2 regions of the Streptomyces sp. NPDC050439 genome follow, and region 2 is predicted to be linked to the other one. Evidence: riboswitches for the same ligand, from Rfam matches in the RefSeq annotation. Region 2 holds a riboswitch; the other holds the start of a gene.
The links. A riboswitch is a leader RNA that binds a small molecule or an ion and turns the genes downstream of it on or off. The one in region 2 is predicted to bind thiamine pyrophosphate.
Positions count from the first base shown of each region.

Region 1: another riboswitch for thiamine pyrophosphate. It lies ahead of thiO (glycine oxidase ThiO); the one in region 2 lies ahead of thiM (hydroxyethylthiazole kinase).

Region 1 is NZ_JBFAJT010000003.1:437,735-441,781, reverse strand. It holds gene AB0I66_RS15015 (thiazole synthase) at 1-234, opposite strand, end outside; gene thiS (sulfur carrier protein ThiS) at 241-468, opposite strand; gene thiO (glycine oxidase ThiO) at 465-1,661, opposite strand; TPP riboswitch at 1,659-1,771, opposite strand; gene AB0I66_RS15000 (FAD-dependent oxidoreductase) at 1,956-3,122, shown strand; gene AB0I66_RS14995 (Rv2175c family DNA-binding protein) at 3,188-3,553, shown strand; gene thiE (thiamine phosphate synthase) at 3,640-4,047, shown strand, end outside.
Region 2 is NZ_JBFAJT010000010.1:95,572-99,618, reverse strand. It holds gene thiE (thiamine phosphate synthase) at 1-177, opposite strand, end outside; gene thiM (hydroxyethylthiazole kinase) at 381-1,214, opposite strand; TPP riboswitch at 1,208-1,333, opposite strand; gene AB0I66_RS35050 (peptidoglycan-binding protein) at 1,875-2,381, opposite strand; gene AB0I66_RS35045 (helix-turn-helix domain-containing protein) at 2,681-3,649, shown strand; gene AB0I66_RS35040 (hypothetical protein) at 3,876-4,047, opposite strand, start outside.

The sequences.
Region 1 (4,047 bases), on a different contig from region 2:
CGCGGTGAAACAGCCCGCCGTGTTCGGCAGGACGCGGATGCCGAGCCGGTCGAGGACGGAGAGCACCGAGCCCTGCACCCCGGGGTCGAGGCGGCGCATCGCGACCGTCGTCAGCTCCGTGCCGGAGGCGACGAGGGAGCGTTCCAGGACGTCCAGGCTCGGCGCACCGCCCGTACCCATGATCAGGCGGGAGGAAAGGGTGAGCCCGCCGATGACGAAGGGGTCGTCTGCCATGTCGGTTCAGCCTCCTTGGACGGCGGTGAGGACCTCGACGCGGTCCCCGTCGGTGAGCGGCGTGGTGGACCACCGCGCGCGCGGGACGACGGTTTCGTTGAGGGCGGCGGCGACCCCGGACGGGGCCGCGGTCAGGGTGGCGACGAGGGCTTCGAGCGTGGTGCCCGCGGCCACGTCGCGTGCTTCTCCGTTGACGGAGACGGCGGTGACGGCTGTGTCGGACGGGAGAGTCATGCGGGCTGCTCCAGGAAACGCTGCGTGAGGGGGCCGCGGACGAAACGCAGGGGGGTGAACCCCCGTGCCTCGTCCGGCAGTTCCCCGGTGGTCAGGGAGTGCGCGAGCACGTCGCCGGTGACGGGCGTCAGGAGGACGCCGTTGCGGTAGTGCCCGGTGGCCAGCTGCAGGCCGGGGAGCGCGGTCGGGCCGAGCAGCGGCGCGTTGTCGGGGGAGCCGGGGCGCAGGCCCGCGCGGGTCTCCGTCAGCGGCAGTTCCGTGATGCCGGGCACGAGCTCGTGGGCGTCCCGCAGCAGCTCGTACACGCCGCCGGCCGTGACCGTCGTGTCCCAGCCGAGCTCCTCGCTGGTCGCGCCGACGACGAGCTCGCCGTTCTCGCGCGGCACCAGGTAGACGTGGCTGCCGCGCACCACGGCGCGCACGGTGCGGCTCAGGAACGGCGCGAGACGCTGCGGCACCGTGAGCCGCAGCACCTGGCCCTTCACGGGGCGCACGGGCGGCAGGACGCCCTCCGGCACCCCGGCGAGGCGCCCGCTGAGGCTGCCCGCGGCGAGCACGGTCTGGCCGGCCTCCAGGGCGGTGCTGTCGGCGAGGACGACTCCGGTGGCCCGGTCGCCCGCCACCGAGAGGCGCTCCGCCCACGCGTGGTGGAGGACCACGCCGGCCCGCTCGCAGGCCACCAGGAGCGCCGCGGCGAGCCTGCGCGGGTCGACCTGGTGATCGCCGTCGACCCGGAGGCCGCCCCGGACGCCCGGCGCGAGCATCGGTTCGAGGCGGCGGCACTCGCGGCCGCTCAGCCATTCCGACGTGAGCCCCGACTGCTGCTGAAGGGCGTGCAGCTCCCGCAGATGGGCACGGTCGTCGGAGTCCAGCGCGACGGCGAGCGTGCCGCACGCGCGGTAGCCGAGATCGCGGCCGCTCGCCTCCGCCAGCTCGGCCGCGAAGTCGGGATAGCGCCGCGCGGAGGCCAGATTCAGGCCGAGCAGCGTCTGCTCCCCGTAGTGCAGCTCGGTGACGGCGGCCAGCATGCCCGCGGCGACCTGCGCCGCGCCGCCGCCGGGCTCGGGGTCCACGACCGCGACGGACAGGCCGCGCTGCGCCGCCCGCCAGGCCGTGACCAGGCCGATGATGCCGCCCCCGACGACCAGGACGTCGGTCGTGTGCGTCGTACGGGGTGGTGTTCGTGGATGCATGGGTGTCCAGCCCCTCCCTTCGCCGGCATGACCCGGATCAGGTTCGTACGGTCGGAGGCCGTCCAGCCTCCCTCTCAGCCCGGTGCGTCCGGGCTCCCGCGAGTGCTCTGCACGGCAACCCTAGCCCTTGGTGCCCCGGGGCAGGTAGGGCAGCTCCGCGGTCACGGGCTGTGACGGTGTGTCAGAGATCTCGCCGTCGCGCCCTGAGGCGCGCCTCGTCCGCCGTCCTAGAGTGATCGGGTGAGTGAGCAGCGGAGGCAGGAAGAGCGCAGGGTCGTCGTCGTGGGTGCGGGGATGGCCGGGGTGCAGACCGCCGTGGCCCTGCGCGAGCAGGGGTTCGCCGGTGCGGTCACCGTGATCGGCGCGGAGCCCCACCAGCCGTACGACAGGCCGCCGTTGTCCAAGGCCGTGCTGCTCGGCAAGGCGGAGGGCTCCGCCTTCGACATCGACTTCGAGGCGCTCGGCATCGAGCTGAGCCTGGGCCGCGAGGTCACGGGGGTCCGCCCCGCCGAGCACGAACTGGACACCGCGACGGGGCCCGTTCCCTACGACGCACTGGTCATCGCCACCGGAGCCGAACCGATCGTGCTCCCCGGGGTCTCCGGAGTACCCGGCGTCCACCTGCTGCGCACGCTCGACGACGCCGAGCGGCTGCGGCCCGTGCTCGCCGGGCAGCACCGCATCGTGGTCGTCGGCGCGGGCTGGATCGGCGCCGAGTTCGCGACCGCGGCGCGCGAGGCGGGCTGCCCGGTCACGGTCGTCGAGGCCGCGGAGCGTCCGCTCGCCGGGGCGCTGCCCGCGGAGGTCTCCACCCCGATGACGGCCTGGTACGCCGACTCCGGGACCGAACTGCGCACCCACGCGCGCGTGGACCGCGTCGAGCCCGGCAGCGTCCACCTGGCCGACGGCACCCGGCTGCCCGCGGACGCGGTCGTCGTCGGCATCGGCGCACGCCCCGCCACGGGATGGCTCGCGGACTCCGGCATCACCCTGGGCGCCCACCGGGAGATCCTCGCCGACGACCACCTGAGGACGTCACAACCCGATGTGTACGCGGTCGGCGACTGCTCCTCCTTCCCTTCGGGAAGGTATGGCGAGCGTCTGCTCGTCCACCACTGGGACAACGCGCTCCAGGGCCCGCGCACGGTGGCCGCGAACATCATCGGCGAGACCCCTTCGGCGTACGACCCCGTGCCGTACTTCTGGTCGGAGCAGTTCGGCCGCTTCGTCCAGTACGCGGGACATCACGCATCCGCCGACGAGCTGGTGTGGCGCGGCGACCCTTCGGGCGCGGCCTGGAGCGTGTGCTGGCTGCGGCAGGGGGCCCTGGTGGCCCTCCTCGCGGTGGGCCGCCCCCGGGACCTGGCACAGGGCCGCAAGCTGATCGAGGCGGGCGCCAGGCTCTCCGCCGAGCTGGCCTCGGACCCCGCGGTTCCGCTGAAGAAGGCACTGCTGGCGTAGCGGTGCCACCGTCACCGGGGGCCTCTGCCCGGCCGCTGTCGGTGCCCGGCGATACCCTTGTTCCCGTGACCGAGATTGACGCAAAGACTGATGCTCTCGTCCCCGAGTGGCTCCACCTTCCCGACATCGCAGAAATGCTCGACGTCGAGGTGACGCGTGTTCGCCAGCTGGTCAAGGAGGGCCAGCTGATTGCCGTACGCCGTGGTGAGAACCGCGCGCTTCAGGTGCCGGCCGCCTTCATCGACGGCGACAAGGTCGTCAAGGGCCTGACCGGCACCCTGACGCTCCTGAAGGACGACGGCTTCTCCGACGAAGAGATGCTGGAGTGGCTCTTCACTCCCGACCCGACCCTGCCCGGCACCCCCGCGCAGGCCCTGAGCGAGAATCGCGGCACGGAGGTGAAGCGCCGCGCCCAGGCGCTCGCCGTCTGACCGAAACGGAAAACCGTTGCGTACGGGCCGCGGATCCCCCGGGGACACGCGGCCCGTAGGCCACCGACGACCGGGGGGACCTTTCCATGGCCACCAAGCCTGCCCGCGCGCAGCTCGCCGACGCCCGCCTCTACCTGTGTGTGGACGCCCGCAAGCGCCAGGGAGACCTCCCGGAGTTCCTCGACGCCGTCCTCGCCGGCGGCGTCGACATCGTGCAGCTGCGCGACAAGGGCATGGAGGCGGCCGAGGAGCTGGACCACCTCCAGGTCTTCGCCGACGCGGCCCGCCGGCACGGCAAGCTCCTCGCGGTGAACGACCGCGCGGACGTCGCGCACGCCATCGGCGCCGACGTGCTGCACCTGGGCCAGGGCGACCTGCCCGTCCCCGCGGCCCGCGCCGTCCTCGGCCAGGACGTCCTCATCGGCCGCTCCACGCACGCCGACACGGAGGCCGCCGCCGCGGCGACGCAGGAGGGCGTGGACTACTTCTGCACG
Region 2 (4,047 bases):
GGCCTGGATGGCCCGGCCGAGCGTGAACAGCGCGCGGGCGTCCGCGTCCGGATCGCGCAACTGGACAGCAGTGACACCGCCCCTGACAGCGGCTGCCACGGTGGCGGCAACACCGCGGTCGCGGCAGAGCCGGGTGTCGGTGACGAGATACAGGGACAGGTCAAGTGGTGGTCGCATGGGTTGCTCCTTGGGGTCTCCCGGCCGGGGAAGGGCGCGGGAAACGCATCGGGAGGTGCAGGGAAGGGGAGCGGGACGTGCAGTGCGGCTGCGAGGACTGGCCGACTTGATGTCGGTGGGTCGCCCTCAGGTCGGGCGGGCGCTGTTCAGCAGCTGGCGGCCAGGCCGACCGCTCACCGCGGAAGTCCGCAACGCCCGCAAGCTCAGCGCAGGTTGAGAGATCCGGCGAGCTGATCCGGGCTGAGCTTGTGCAGCGCGTCGATCAGCGCGACCGCGAAGGTGCCGGGGCCCGCCGAGCGGGTGGCGGCGGTCTCCGCGGCCACGGTGAGCAGACCCGTCGCGGCAGTGGCGGCCAGCAGCGCATCGCCGGTGACGGCTGTGCAGGCGGCCACCAAGGCGCCCAGTGAGCAGCCGGTTCCGGTCACCAGGGGCAGCATCGGGTGCCCATTGGCGACCCGTACCACTCGCGTCCCGTCCGTCAGGACGTCCTCCGGGCCGCTCACGGCGACCGCGCAGCCGTAGCGCCGGGCGAGCGCGGTGGCTGCGGCCAGCGCAGCCTCGGGGGCGTCCGTGCTGTCGACGCCGCGCCCGCCCGTGCCGCCGCCGTCCAGCGCCAGGATCTCGGAAGGATTGCCGCGAATGACTGCTGGAGGTGCGCTCTCCAGGAGTTCGTGGGCGAGTTTTGTGCGCCAGGGCAGCGGACCGACCGCGACCGGGTCGAGCACCCACGGGCGCCCGGCCGCGGCCGCTTCCTTGACCGCGACGCGCATCGCCTCCGCCGTCACGGACGTCACCGTCCCCAGGTTGACCAGGACACCCCCGGCCACCCGGGCCAGCGCTCCGGCTTCCTCCGCGCTGTGCACCATTGCGGGGGCAGCCCCCGCCGCGAGCAGCACGTTCGCGGTGAACTGCGACACCACGACATTGGTCAGGCAGTGCACAAGGGGCGCGGAGGCCCGCAGCGACGCGATCACGTCCGCCGCGGCATCACGGGAAACGGCAGGGCCGTTCTGGGCAGGTACGGAGGCAGCATCCATCGTCAACACTCTTCCTACGCCGGAATTACCCGGTCCAGGTTCATGCGGTCGGCGGAAAGGGGAGCAAGTCCCGTCCGCCCTCTCAGCCCGGCTACTCCCGAGCTCCCGCGGTGGTCACTAGGCAATGTACCTCCCTTGGGAACGGGAGTCCGCCCTTGGGGCACAACGCGGCAGGACACGGCTCTGCTGGGGGGAGCGGAGCTGGCGATCTCTTTGGGTCACAAGGTCCGGTTTGTCCATGGGTATCGCCTGATGCCGCAAGTGCGTGTTAAAAGCACCACAGGGAGCCCACCACCTGCGCAGGGCCACGCTCAGATTCACGGTCGGGGCATCTCGGATGTCGTCGACCGTCACGACGTGCTGGTCGTTCACGTCGATCAGCGGGGCCTGTTCGGCGAAGGCCGGCGAGAGGGGCAAGCTCTCGCCCGCGTCTTCGACGGAGAGCAAAACCTCCTCGTCGTCCACGCCGCAAGGTGAGCGCACGACCCACTTGTCTGACGGCAAGCCGAGATGAGGATGGCGGCCAGAGTCCCACCGCCCGGTTTCGGACCGACAGCCAGATCCGTTACGTGTGCCAGTACCTACGGGAGTGGCCGGCACGGCAGACGTCGACGCCGGCCTCAGGCGCAGAGGTCGGCGTCGACAGACGTTGTGTTGATGTTAGAAAGGGGGCTGGAGGCAGGCGATGTAGGTGCCGCCCTCGGTATACAGCGGCCACCGCATCTGTTCACGGGTCGCCGGCCCGTAGTCGCCGTCGGCGCTCACGCCGAGGCGGTTCGCTTGAAGCCACCGAACGGCATCCTCGGTGCCGGCGCCGTAGTCTCCGTCGGCTCCTCCGGTGTCGATGATTCGCCTGGCGGCGTAGGTGCCGTCGTAGCAGGAGACGATGGCCCTCTGCAGCGCAGTCACGGCGTTCGAGCTGCCCGTCTGATATTCCATGTAGCAGCTCAGACCGTTGCCGGTGCGCGCGGGGATTTTGTAGTGATTGCCAGGGTTGCCGCCACTGCCCAACCCATCGGTGCGCTTCACCGTCGTGTTGCACGGACCGTAGGCGGCATGGGCCGGCGCAGTCATCATCGGGCTGGCCGTCAGGCCGGCCGCGAAGAGGAGAGCCAGAGCCCCCAACACTCCGATCCGCATGCGGAGCGTCGTTGATACACGTTGCACGATGCGACCCTTCTGGTCGGTGATGGCGTCTCAGTGACAGCCTCGCCAACGACCATAGGGTCGTCGTGACCTTCGGACTTTGTCATCCGTGCAGGGAACCTTGTCAGCTGTGCACAGCCTCGATTTGACGCCGCATCAGGTGAGGACCCTGCTTGTGTCCGCGGAAGTCGTTGCGCGGCGAGAGGGAATCCGGCCAGACTGATTTCGGCAACGGTCCGTGTCTAGGGGGGACTTGTGGGGGAACGGGCAGAGGCACTGTCAGGTTGGCTTGATGCCCGAGGCAGACGAAGGTCTCTCTCATGAGCCCGGTCCTGGACACCGCGTTCATACCGCCGCGGGACCGGGAGGAAGTGATCCGGAATGCGGTGTGGGAATCCATGGTGGCGGTCGACATCGACCACCGTCCTCCGGCTGAGGGCATCTCCGTTCGCATCGGGCTCGCCGCCGCGGGGGCCGTCAGGATCTGCGCGGCGCAGGCGACCGCGGTCACACTCCGTCGAACGGAGCGGCTTGCCCGTAAGGACGAGGAGCCGGCCGTCACTCTCGGTGTGCAGATGACGGGCAGCAGTCTGGTGGTGCAGAACGGGCGTGAGTGCCTGTTGCGGCCCGGACAATTCGCCGTCTACGAATCGATCGATCCCTACACGCATATCTTCGACGAGGCAGTCGACTACCGCTTCATTCGTTTTCCCCGCGCGGCGCTCGCGCTCCCCGACCGGTTGCTACGAGACGTCACCGCGGTTCCGCTGGGGTCCGACAGCCTCGTTGCGCGTCTGGCCTTCACCTACTTTTCCCAACTGGCGGTCAGCGACGAACTGCACCAGGGAAGGCACGCCGACGCCGTGGTGGAACCCAGCGTCGAACTCCTCCGTGCCGTCCTGACCACCCAGCACGGCAACTCCACCCTGGCCAGAGCACCCTTGGAAGCGACACTCAGCCTGCGCATCACTCAATACATCCGGGAGCACCTGCGTGATCCCGAGCTGTCGGCGGCACGGATCGCCGCTGCACACAACATTTCCGTACGTCACCTCTACGCGGTGCTGTCCCGGTCGGGCATCCGTCTCGGGGACTGGATCCGCACCCGCCGCCTGGCCGCATGCCGGCGCGAGCTGGCCGATCCGAACGGACGGCTGCGGACCATCGCGGCGATAGGGCGGAGTTGGGGCTTCGTAGAGGCGACCCACTTCAGCAAGGTGTTCAAGCAGGCGTACGGGATCTCGCCTCGGGCCTGGCGCGACCAGAACCGCCCCCGCTCCTCCGGGTGATGGTCTACGCGTGGCCGTGTTGCGCTCGACCGACCTTGGGTGTTCGGTCTCGGCCCAAGATCTGCCGAGCGGACCAACACAGCTCGCGGACCTGGTGCACCGTGGTGGCGATGTGCAGCGCGGCTGTATCTGGCGGCTGTACTGGCGGACCGGGTGTGGCTGGCGGCGCCGCACCCTCGACAACCCCGCACCCCTGTTGGCCACCTCGCCGGTCCGCCGGGCGACTTCAGCAGGTCAGGCGGCGTTCGGCGCTCTCGTAGGTGGCGAGGTTGGAGTCGACGCCCACAACCGTCTTGTAGGTGTAGGTGCCAGAGCCCGTGCAGTGCCAATAGGCCAACTTGGTGCCGCTCTCAAGCGGGGTCCAGTCCATCTCTTCCCAGCCGTACCAGCGGTGGCGC